Regions from separate parts of the Flavobacterium sp. GNP011 genome, predicted to be linked through region 1. Evidence: riboswitches for the same ligand, from Rfam matches in the RefSeq annotation. Region 1 holds a riboswitch; the other holds the start of a gene.
What was found. Region 1 has a riboswitch for S-adenosylmethionine ahead of AC061E_RS03075 (homocysteine S-methyltransferase family protein). Riboswitches for the same ligand answer to the same signal wherever they lie in the genome.
Positions count from the first base shown of each region.

Region 2: another riboswitch for S-adenosylmethionine. It lies ahead of AC061E_RS13570 (Na+/H+ antiporter NhaC family protein); the one in region 1 lies ahead of AC061E_RS03075 (homocysteine S-methyltransferase family protein).

Region 1 covers NZ_JBWJVJ010000002.1:101,229-106,920, forward strand. Annotated here, with positions in the region: gene AC061E_RS03065 (vitamin B12 dependent-methionine synthase activation domain-containing protein) at 1-1,743, opposite strand, end outside; gene AC061E_RS03070 (FRG domain-containing protein) at 2,136-3,032, opposite strand; gene AC061E_RS03075 (homocysteine S-methyltransferase family protein) at 3,072-4,097, opposite strand; SAM riboswitch class I at 4,401-4,513, opposite strand; gene AC061E_RS03080 (NAD(P)/FAD-dependent oxidoreductase) at 4,688-5,692, opposite strand, start outside.
Region 2 covers NZ_JBWJVJ010000018.1:16,424-22,115, forward strand. Annotated here, with positions in the region: gene AC061E_RS13545 (UDP-3-O-(3-hydroxymyristoyl)glucosamine N-acyltransferase) at 1-872, shown strand, start outside; gene AC061E_RS13550 (nuclear transport factor 2 family protein) at 874-1,236, shown strand; gene sucD (succinate--CoA ligase subunit alpha) at 1,333-2,205, shown strand; gene AC061E_RS13560 (hypothetical protein) at 2,406-2,828, shown strand; gene AC061E_RS13565 (cytochrome-c peroxidase) at 2,884-4,065, opposite strand; SAM-I-IV-variant riboswitch at 4,291-4,387, shown strand; gene AC061E_RS13570 (Na+/H+ antiporter NhaC family protein) at 4,441-5,692, shown strand, end outside.

The DNA.
Region 1 (5,692 bases):
CAATTTATTTTTACGGGCTTGCTCAATGGTCAAGAAATTCTTGTCGCGGGAACGATTCAAAAACGTTTCTCTAAACGCATCGTATTCTGCACGAATATCACTGGCATATATTTTTCGGTTGTGATCCAATAAATTACCCGCTACCGTTACCGCTCTCGAGGCATCGTTCACGTGAATTACCGTTTGGCTGTATTGAGGAGCAATTTTCACGGCCGTATGCGCACGCGAAGTTGTTGCACCACCAATCATTACTGGAATTTTCAGTCCTCTTTTATCCAATTCCTTAGCGAGATACACCATTTCGTCAAGCGATGGCGTAATCAATCCGCTCAATCCAATAATATCTACATCGTGTTCAATAGCTGCAGCAATGATTTTTTCTGGAGGCACCATTACACCTAGATCTACGATCTCATAGTTGTTACAAGCCAGTACAACCGAAACTATATTTTTTCCAATATCATGAACATCTCCTTTTACGGTCGCCATCAGGATTTTTCCGTTCCCAGATTTATCCCCAACTTGCTTTGCCGCTTCAATAAACGGCAAAAGATAAGCTACTGCTTTTTTCATTACACGTGCCGATTTCACCACTTGTGGCAAAAACATTTTACCCGAACCAAACAAATCACCCACGACATTCATTCCCGTCATCAAGTTGATTTCGATTACTTCAATGGGTTTTGTTGCGGCTTGTCGCGCTTCTTCAACATCTTCTTCTATAAACGCATCCACTCCTTTTACTAATGAGTGCGTGATTCTTTCTTGAACCGTTCCAGAACGCCATTCTAATACCGCCTTTTCATTTGTTTTAGATCCATCGCCTTTTACATTCTCAGCAAAATCGAGCAAACGTTCAGTCGCATCGTCGCGTCTGTCCAGAATCACATCTTCAACATGTTCCAATAAATCTTTCGGAATCTCATCATAAATCGACAACATTTCTGGGTTTACAATCCCCATTGTCATTCCGTTTTGAATGGCGTGGTACAAGAAAACCGAGTGCATCGCCTCACGAACCGTATCATTTCCTCTGAACGAAAACGAAACGTTACTCACCCCACCGCTGATATGTGCATGCGGTAAATTTTCGCGAACCCACTTGGTTCCTCTAAAGAAATCCAACGCATTCAAGCGGTGCTCTTCCATACCTGTTGCTACTGGGAAAATATTCAAATCGAAGATGATGTCTTGTGGCGGAAATCCAATTCCCACCAAAATATCATACGAACGCTGACAAATTTCAACACGCCTTTCGTAATTATCCGCCTGACCCACTTCGTCAAAAGCCATCACAATCACCGCCGCTCCGTAACGCTTTATCAATTTAGCATGATGTACAAAAGCTTCCTCGCCTTCTTTCAACGAAATCGAATTCACAACACATTTCCCTTGTACAACTTTCAAACCGGACTCAATGATTTCCCATTTTGAACTGTCAATCATAATCGGAACTCGCGAAATATCCGGTTCAGCCGCAATCAAATTCAGGAATTTTGTCATCGCATATGCGCCATCAAGCATTCCTTCATCCATATTGATATCGATGATTTGTGCACCGCCTTCTACTTGCTGGCGCGCAATATCAAGCGCCTCATCGTATTTTTCTTCCTTAATCAATCGAAGAAATTTTCGCGAACCTGTCACATTGGTTCGTTCCCCTACATTCACAAATACACTTTCGGGCGTAATGATTAAGGGCTCCAATCCTGATAATACTAGGTTTCTTCTTTTTTCTGCCATTTCTTTATTTTCAGTTACTCCGTTACTAAGACACTTAGACTGAGTTTTTATTTTTTTATTTATTGCAAAGTTTTCGAAACCTTACCATTTTATTTTAATTCTTTTTTGGGCGTGTCCCTCCAAAAAAAGTCGGGTCGGGCTATTCGTTCTATCTTTTGTTCCGCTATCGCTTCACAAAAGGATGCCACTGCTATCCCTCACGCGGGCGTTGTGCTATTCAACCCATTTTTATTTCAATGAAACGATTCCATTTTTCTAATTGATAACGGAATGAATTTTCCTCTTACATCCCAACGGATTAAAATCCGTTGCTATAAAATAAGTCGTTCCTACGGAACTTTTATGCTGCGAGCGGGACGCTCGCGGTAGCTGGGTTAACTAGCAGATATAATTCATTTATATTTTTCTTGAATTGATTTACAATTACTATTCAAACCAGGATAAATACTTTCTTCTGAAATTCCTAACCATCTTAATTCTTTTTTAATTTCATTTTTCTTGCATCCATCAATAACTATACTTCTCAAAAACATATCCTTATTAGAGTTATTTAGCAAACCATTAATTTCATTTCCAAAAATTGTAAAGCAAGATTTTTGTGCTTTCATTCTTTCGTCAAACAGATACGGATAAATTGCTAATGGAAAAGCCTTTTTATTTGATTCAAAATCCATTTCTAAATATTTCCTGCAAAATTCATCTATAACCAATTTTCCATCTTCATATAAATCTTCTTTTTTTGAACTTTGTGGAAAATAAATCATAGTCGAATTAATACTTGTATAATTACTATATGTTGTTTGGTTCAATTTGTGAGGATCTAAAACCCATATTTTAAAATCATCTTTATTATTATCATCTTTAACTGCAAAATATATTGCAACTAATGCACTTTCGGTCCAATCTAATAAACGGGTTCTTAATCCATAATGCTGCATTAAAAAATAATTATTCCAGCTATTATTTTCAATTCTGTTTTGATTTAAAAACATCATTGAATTTCTTAAAAACTCTGCTTTTAAATTATTTTCAACGTCTTTTGTATTCCTAAATATATCATTATAATCTTCTTCATCAACCCGACCTACACACCTATAAGCATTAGGGAGTAATGGAGTAAAAGGTACTAAATCAATTTTATTTTTTAAAGATTCTCTATTTTCTAAAGGAGTAAAATCTTTTTCAGCTCTAAACCAAAAATTCTGTATACCGCCAATATTATTAAATGAACTAAATTGATATTTAATTAATTCAATTATTTCTGAAAGGCTTTCAGCTTTTTTATCCATTTTACTTTAATAAATAATTAAAAACAATAAATTATTCTTTTACATCACCGCATTAGAAACCCTAGGTTTGTATTCCTTAGCGATATCTGCAATTAACTTGATGTGTGCTGGTGTTGTTCCGCAACAACCGCCTATAATGTTGACCAAATTATCGTCTAAATATTCTTTGATAAAAGCTTGCATCTGTTCTGGTGTTTCGTCGTATTCTCCAAAGGCGTTGGGCAATCCTGCATTAGGATGCGCCGATACGTTGAACGACGTGTTCTGTGACAAGGTTTGTAAATACGGTTTCAATAAATCGGCACCAAGTGCGCAATTGAATCCTACGCTCAACAACGGTATGTGCGATACTGAAACTAAAAAAGCCTCAACCGTTTGTCCCGAAAGTGTTCTTCCAGATGCATCGGTAATCGTTCCTGAAACCATAATTGGAATATCAAGATTACGTTCGCCTTTTACCTCTTCAATGGCAAAAAGTGCTGCTTTGGCATTTAAGGTATCAAAAATAGTTTCTACCAAAAGTAAATCGCAACCACCATCCATAAGCGCTTCTACTTGTTGCTTGTACGCAATGCGCAAATCATCAAAAGTTACGGCTCTGTAACCTGGGTCGTTTACATCTGGCGACATGCTTGCTGTTCTGTTCGTGGGTCCAATGGAACCCGCAACAAAACGAGGTTTGTCTGGATTTTTAGCGGTAAAATCATCGGCTACTTCTCGGGCTATTTTTGCCGACTCATAGTTCAATTCATACACATATTCTTCCAGATAATAATCGGCCATACCGATCGTGGTTCCTGAGAAGGTATTGGTTTCAACAATATCAGCTCCAGCTTCAAAATAAGCGGCATGAACGTCTTTTATGGCTTGTGGCTGAGTGAGCGACAATAAATCGTTGTTTCCTTTTAGCGAATGCGGAAAATCTTTGAAACGTTCTCCTCTAAAATCCTCTTCGGAGAAATTGTAACGTTGCAACATGGTTCCCATAGCTCCATCAAGGATGAGTATTCTTTCTAAAAGAGCCCCCCTAACCCCCGAAGGGGGAGTTACTGCTGATGCTTTCATAATATTTGACATAACTTATGATAATTAAAATCTAGAAAATATTCTAAATCTATACTTTTGAATAATAATTACAAAAGTTCACTATTTTAACTCTTTAGCCCCGATTGCAGTGAAAATCCTTTTATTTTTTTCTTTAAAAAATAAAAGATTACTTCACTAAACTTTCATTTTAAACGGAGTTCAGTGAACTTCGTTTGTAACGGAAAGCGGGAACGATTATGACTGAAAAGCGCCATTTATCTGCTCTAAAAAATTCGATATGTTGTCAAGAAAAGGTTTGAGAAATACTGTAGAAGTATTCTTGTGTTATCTATCTTTGATACTGATTGTATAAAGTAGAATGTAGCACCTTCTTTAAAAAATAAAGGGTTGCTAAGGTTTCATTGGGTCTTTCCCTCCGCCTTTCGTGATAACTTTCAATAAATATAGGAACAGTGCAAAGGAACGACATAGCGCTAACAATTGCAAGTATTTTTTTTAAAGATTCTTAGGTAGTTTGTTGCAAAACTTTAAAATAAAAAAAGGTTCTGAATTCCTAAGATTTTAACCAATCTTAGCAACTCAGAACCTTTGTAACTCTGCAACTTTATTTACACTATTGCTTTTACAACCGCTTTTGGAGCTTCTTTACGAGTTCCGTCAAAACCATCTACACCAGAAACGGTAGTATATTTTAACACATAACGCTTTCCTGGATTAATGATTTGGTAGGCCGCTTGACACATTAAAGTGGCTTCATGGAATCCACACAAGATCAATTTTAATTTTCCTGGATAGGTATTTACGTCACCAATGGCGAAAATTCCAGGAATATTGGTTTGGTAATCTAAAGAGTTATTTACTTTGATGGCGTTCTTTTCGATTTCTAATCCCCAGTCACCGATAGGACCTAACTTTGGCGTAAGACCAAAAAGCGGAATAAAATAATCGGTTTCGATGGTACGTTGTGCGCCGTTTTCCTCGACTACAACTGCCTCAAGATGTTCGGCACCTTTTAAACCTATTACTTCACCTGGTGTAATCATTTTAATTTTACCAGAAGTCTTTAACTCTTGTACTTTTTCTACAGAGTCTAAAGCTCCACGAAACTCGTTGCGACGGTGAATCAAAGTCACTTCTGAAGCTACATTTGCCAAGAATATACTCCAATCTAAAGCCGAATCTCCACCTCCAGCGATAACTACGCGCTTATCACGGAATTTTTCTGGATTTTTAATGAAGTATTTAATTCCTTTATCTTCGTAAAATTCGATGTCCTCAATCAATGGTTTTCTTGGTTCAAAACTACCTAATCCACCAGCAATAGCAATAACTGGTGCATGGAATTTCTTGCCTTTGTTTGAAGTCACAATAAATGTTCCGTCTTCTTGTTTTTCGATGGTTTCGGCACGTTCACCCAAGGTAAATCCTGGTTCGAACTGCTTGATTTGCTCCATTAAATTATCTACTAAATCACCAGCTAATACTTCTGGAAATCCAGGAATATCATAAATAGGTTTTTTAGGATATAACTCTGATAACTGCCCTCCTGCTTGTGGCAAAGCATCTAATATATGGCATTTTAATTTTAATAATCCTGCTTCAAAAACTGCAAA
Region 2 (5,692 bases), on a different contig from region 1:
ACATTGGTGATGCTGATTTTCCTGTTTACGGTATGAATGAAATTCATGTAGTGGTACCAGGCGATATCGTTTTTGTTGACCATCCTAAATATTATGATAAAGCATTACAATCTGCGGCAACCATAATATTAATCAATAAAGAGGTTGCTTGTCCTGAAGGTAAAGCATTGTTATTGTCTGATGATCCTTTTAGAGATTTTAATGTTTTAACAAGGCATTTTAAACCCTTTCAATTTTCGAATGTTGCTATTTCTAACACTGCTGTAATTGGTGAAGGAACAGTCATTCAACCCAATACTTTTATTGGTAATCATGTGGAAATTGGTGATAATTGTTTAATCCATTCTAATGTGTCTATTTATGACCATACTGTAATTGGTAACAATGTTATTATACACGCTGGTACTGTTGTAGGGGCTGATGCTTTTTATTATAAAAAACGTCCAGAGGGTTATGATCAATTGGTTTCTGGTGGTAGAGTTGTTATTGAAGACAATGTTGGGATAGGTGCCCTTTGTACCATTGATAAAGGAGTGACTGGAGATACAACCATAGGTGAAGGAACAAAAATTGACAACCAAGTTCATATTGGACATGATACCGTTATTGGTAAAAAATGTTTAATTGCATCTCAAACTGGTATTGCAGGTTGTGTAATTGTTGAGGATGAAGTAACCATGTGGGGACAAGTAGGCACAACTAGTGGAATCACAATTGGGGCAAAAGCTGTTATTATGGGACAAACTGGAGTTACTAAATCTGTTGAAGGTGGTAAATCCTATTTTGGTACACCTATAGAAGAATCAAGAGAAAAATTAAAGCAGTTGGCTAATATCAAGAAAATTCCAGAAATTTTAAATAAACTGAAGTAATATGTCTGCTAAAGAAATAGTTCAAAATTTTTATAAATCAGATGCTTTAATTGATAGTACCCTTCTAAAAGAATTTTTGCATCCAGAAATAGTTTTAGAGTGGAATAGTAGCAAAGGATTTGTCGAGCATGATTTTGCTTCATTATTATTACTTTCAGATGAATTAAGTAAAGCTTATGTTCGATCAAAAGTTAGAATTAGTCAAATTATTGCCGAAAATGATATGGTATCAGTGCGTTATTCACATTTTGTAAAAACGATTGAAAATCCCAGAGAGGAAATGCTATTGGCACATTTTATTGTGTTTTGGCAAATCAAAGACGAAAAATTATATCGAGGTTATCAAATGAGCCAATTATCGTAATATTTAGTGTCAAAAAAAATATTTTTGAATACCAATTACTGATTAGTATTTTATACTTTTGCATAACGATTTTAAAAACTACATAAATAATATATCATGAGTGTTTTAGTTAACAAAGATTCCAAAATAATTGTTCAAGGTTTTACAGGAAGTGAAGGTACTTTCCATGCTTCTCAAATGATTGAGTATGGTACCAATGTTGTAGGTGGTGTGACTCCTGGTAAAGGAGGAACAAGTCACTTAGATAGACCTGTATTTAATACTGTAAAAGATGCTGTAGACCAAGCAGGTGCTGATACAACTATCATTTTTGTACCACCAGCTTTTGCTGCTGATGCTATAATGGAAGCTGCAGATGCTGGAATTAAAGTAATCATTGCAATTACCGAAGGAATTCCTGTTGCTGATATGATAAAAGCTAACAGTTATGTAAAAGAAAGAAATGCAAGATTGATAGGACCTAACTGTCCTGGAATTATTACTCCAGGTGAAGCTAAAGTAGGGATTATGCCAGGTTTTGTTTTCAAAAAAGGAACTGTAGGGATAGTTTCTAAATCAGGAACTTTAACGTATGAGGCTGCGGATCAAGTTGTAAAACAAGGTTTAGGAATAACAACTGCTATCGGTATTGGTGGAGATCCAATCATTGGAACAACTACAAAAGAAGCTGTTGAATTGTTAATGAATGATCCAGAGACTGAATGTATCGTAATGATAGGTGAAATTGGTGGTCAACTTGAAGCTGATGCTGCAAAATGGATCAAAGCGGATGGAAACCGTAAGCCAGTTGTAGGTTTCATTGCAGGAGTTACTGCTCCAGCAGGACGTACAATGGGGCATGCAGGTGCAATTGTTGGTGGATCTGACGATACAGCTGAGGCTAAAAAACAAATCATGAGAGAATGTGGTATTCACGTTGTGGATTCACCAGCTGAAATTGGTAAAAAAGTAAAAGAAGTTTTAGGTTAATCTAAGCTTTTTCTAAATAATAGTAAAGCCTCACAATTTGTGAGGCTTTTTTATGATAAATAGAATTAAAAAAAATACCTTTGCACTTTATTGAAAATCTGATTTTACAGTGAAATCAATAAAACGCAAATGAACTTGTTATGGTTTGTTCTACAACATGTAGAGTAATGTTCATGGCCAGTTCCTAATAAATATTATATATGTACAAAGAATTAGAAAAATTCAAAGTTACCAATCAATTTTCTTTCACCATTGAAGATAGTCTTGCTGAAGTTTGCAATGCTTCGGATGGATCAGGTGTGTTTTTAGTGTATGCCATAGGTGATTCAAAAGAGTTAATTATGGTAGGTTCTACAGGAACTGTTCAAAATAATGGTGCTTTAAAAGCAAAAAATGGCGGGCTTTATGACAAGATTGTAGAGGGGCATCAATTTGCTAAAACGGGAAGAAAATATTCTTGGCCAGCACAAATGAAAATTGAAGATATCACCACACTTGAAGTTGTTTGGTATGAAACATTTAATACAGACACAAAAGGAATTCCAACTGCAGTTGAAGGTGTAATTTTACAAAATTTCTTTGATGAAAATGGAAAATTACCAAGATGGAATGTAGCTTTTTAAGTTCATATTGATTAAAAATTATAAGTCCCCAAATGTAGATTTGGGGACTTTTTTGTTATTTAAAAGGTGTTGACCATTTTGTATCTACATAGACATTTGTTCCAGTTAAGGTTTTTAGAAAGGCGATTAAAGCGTCTACTTCTGAGGCATTTAAATTTAATTTTTGACCAAAACCATTTGGCCTTAACCTTGGGTCTAGATTCGTGTTTCCAATAGCTAGGTTTATTGTGCCGTAATGGCCAATTACATTTTGAAGCGTATTCAAATTTGCGGTATGCATGAAGGCGCCATTGGTACTTCCATCTGCTTTTACCAAGTCTCTAAGTGATGGTGATTTAGTGTTTCTAATATCAATTCCATTTCCATTTAGAATACCAATTATGCCGTTGTTTCTGCTATTTGGATCAATACTAAATTCAGGAGCTTGATGGCAAGCTGCACAACCTACACCTCCTGCTGTTCTATTTCCGGTAGCGTCAAAAACAGGCGGTGTTAAAAATAAATTTTTACCTTGGTTTTCTTGAGCTGTAAAATTAGGAAACTGTTGGTTATCATTTGCAACAAGAGCTCGACCAGCATCATATTTTGCATCGAATGATTGAATGCTTCTTACGAATTGTGATAAAGCTAACTGAATTTTGTTTTCAGTAATATCTTCGGATCCGTATACAAACTTGAACAATTCTTTATAATACCCTATGTTTTGTAGTTTAGTAATTAATGTAGTAAAGTTGCCATCGCCTAATGTACCACTAAAACCCATTTCAATATGGTCTTGAATAGGTTGGGTTACTTGATTCTCTAAAGTTGAAGCTCTCTCATCCCAAAAGAATTTATTTTCATTTGAAAATCTAGTATTTATTAATCTCATGGAGTGTCTACTAGTTGTTCCGTTTACTCCTGTACTAGCTGCTGCAACATCTCCAAAAGCATTTGCTTGAATGTGACAAGAGGAGCAGGAGATGGTATTTTTTGACGATAAATTCTTATCGTAGAATAAGACCCGTCCTAAAGTAGCACCTTTATCTGTAATGGCATTCCCTGCAGTATTATCTTTAGTGATATAGCTAGGAATCGTTTGGTTCGAATAATTATCCAGTTTGTTAACATTTATTTTGCCGGTAAATGTTGTTGTAATATTAGGATAGGGATCAATAGCCACATATTCATTTGCGTCATCATTTTTACTACAACTTAGAACTAAAATTAAGCCGATTAATAATGTGAATTTTTTCATAATGATTCTATTAATGTTAATATTATATGAATTATATCATTTATTTTGATATTATTTAGATTATGTTTATCAAAAATAGTTTAATTTATGATGATTTTTAATTTGATAACACTTTATTTTATGAGATTTTTAATTTTAAATAAAGTTCCACTTGTTAAATATTGCATAATATTTTAAATTTTAAAGTGTTTGTTTAGTTTATCATAAAATATTAATTACTTTTGCACCCGTTATCACGAATCCTTCAATAGGATAGCAACCTGCAACAACAAGCAAGGTGCTAAAACGATAAGCCAAATCTTTTGGAAAAAATGTTGTTACATTCCCAATACCAGCTTTGTTTTTCGTCATAACACTTAATTTAAAATTATTTTTATGACAAATTTTACTAAGGAATCTGGAAATCCTTTTGCATTGATTCCGCTATTTATTTTTATTTTTACTTTTTTAGGTGCAGGTATTTTGCTTAATGATTTTTATGCTTTTCCTTCTCCTGTTGCTGTTTTAGTAGGCATTGTTGCTGCTTTTATTTTATTTAAAAACAGTACAGAAGATAAAGTTGATACTTTAATTGCTGGTTGTGGTGATAGTAAAATTATAACCATGTGTTTGATTTATTTATTTGCAGGCGCTTTTGCTGTGGTGAGTAAAGCCATGGGTGGAGTTGATGCAGTTGTGAACCTAGGTATTAATACCATTGATGCAGCGTATTTTCCGTTGGGAATTTTCTTAATAGCCTCGTTTTTATCAACTGCTACAGGTACTTCTGTTGGAGCTATAGTTGCAATAGGACCTATTGCAATATCACTTGCTGATAAAAGTGGTGCTTCAATGCCATTGATAGCAGGCGCTTTACTTGGTGGCTCTATGCTAGGAGATAATTTATCAATGATATCAGATACTACTATAGCTGCCACTCAATCTCTAGGTTGTGATTTAAAAGATAAGTTTAAGATTAATTTGTTTATCGCGCTTCCGGCGGCAATTGTAACTGTTTTAATTTTCTTTTATTTGGGATTTAATTCAGATGTTGTTTCTGTGGATATTGCAAAAAGTGATTACTCCTTATGGGCTATCTTACCTTATGTTTTAGTGATAATTTTAGCAGTTGTAGGTGTCAACGTTTTTTACACTTTACTATTAGGTACCATAATTGCTGGTTTTATTGGTTTTTACAATGATTCTTTTACAGTAATGGAGTTTACTCAGAAAATTTATGAAGGATTTACAAGCATGACAGATATCTTTTTACTTTCAATGCTTACAGGTGGATTAGCAGCTATGGTGGACAAGGCTGGTGGTATAACATGGGTTTTGAATCAGATAAAGAAAAGAATTAAAAGTAAAAAATCAGCACAAACAGGAATTGGAGTATTAGTAGGTTTTGCAAATTTAGCTATTGCAAATAATACGGTTTCTATTGTTATTACGGGGCCCATAGCAAAGGAAATTAATTATGAATACGGATTGAGCGCTAAAAAATCGGCTACTATATTAGATATTTTTTCATGTGTAATACAAGGTATATTGCCTTATGGTGCTCAAATATTGTTGATATTAAACTATGCAAATGGTAAATTAAATTTTATAGATATTTTAAGTAATGCGTGGTATCATTTGTTTTTAC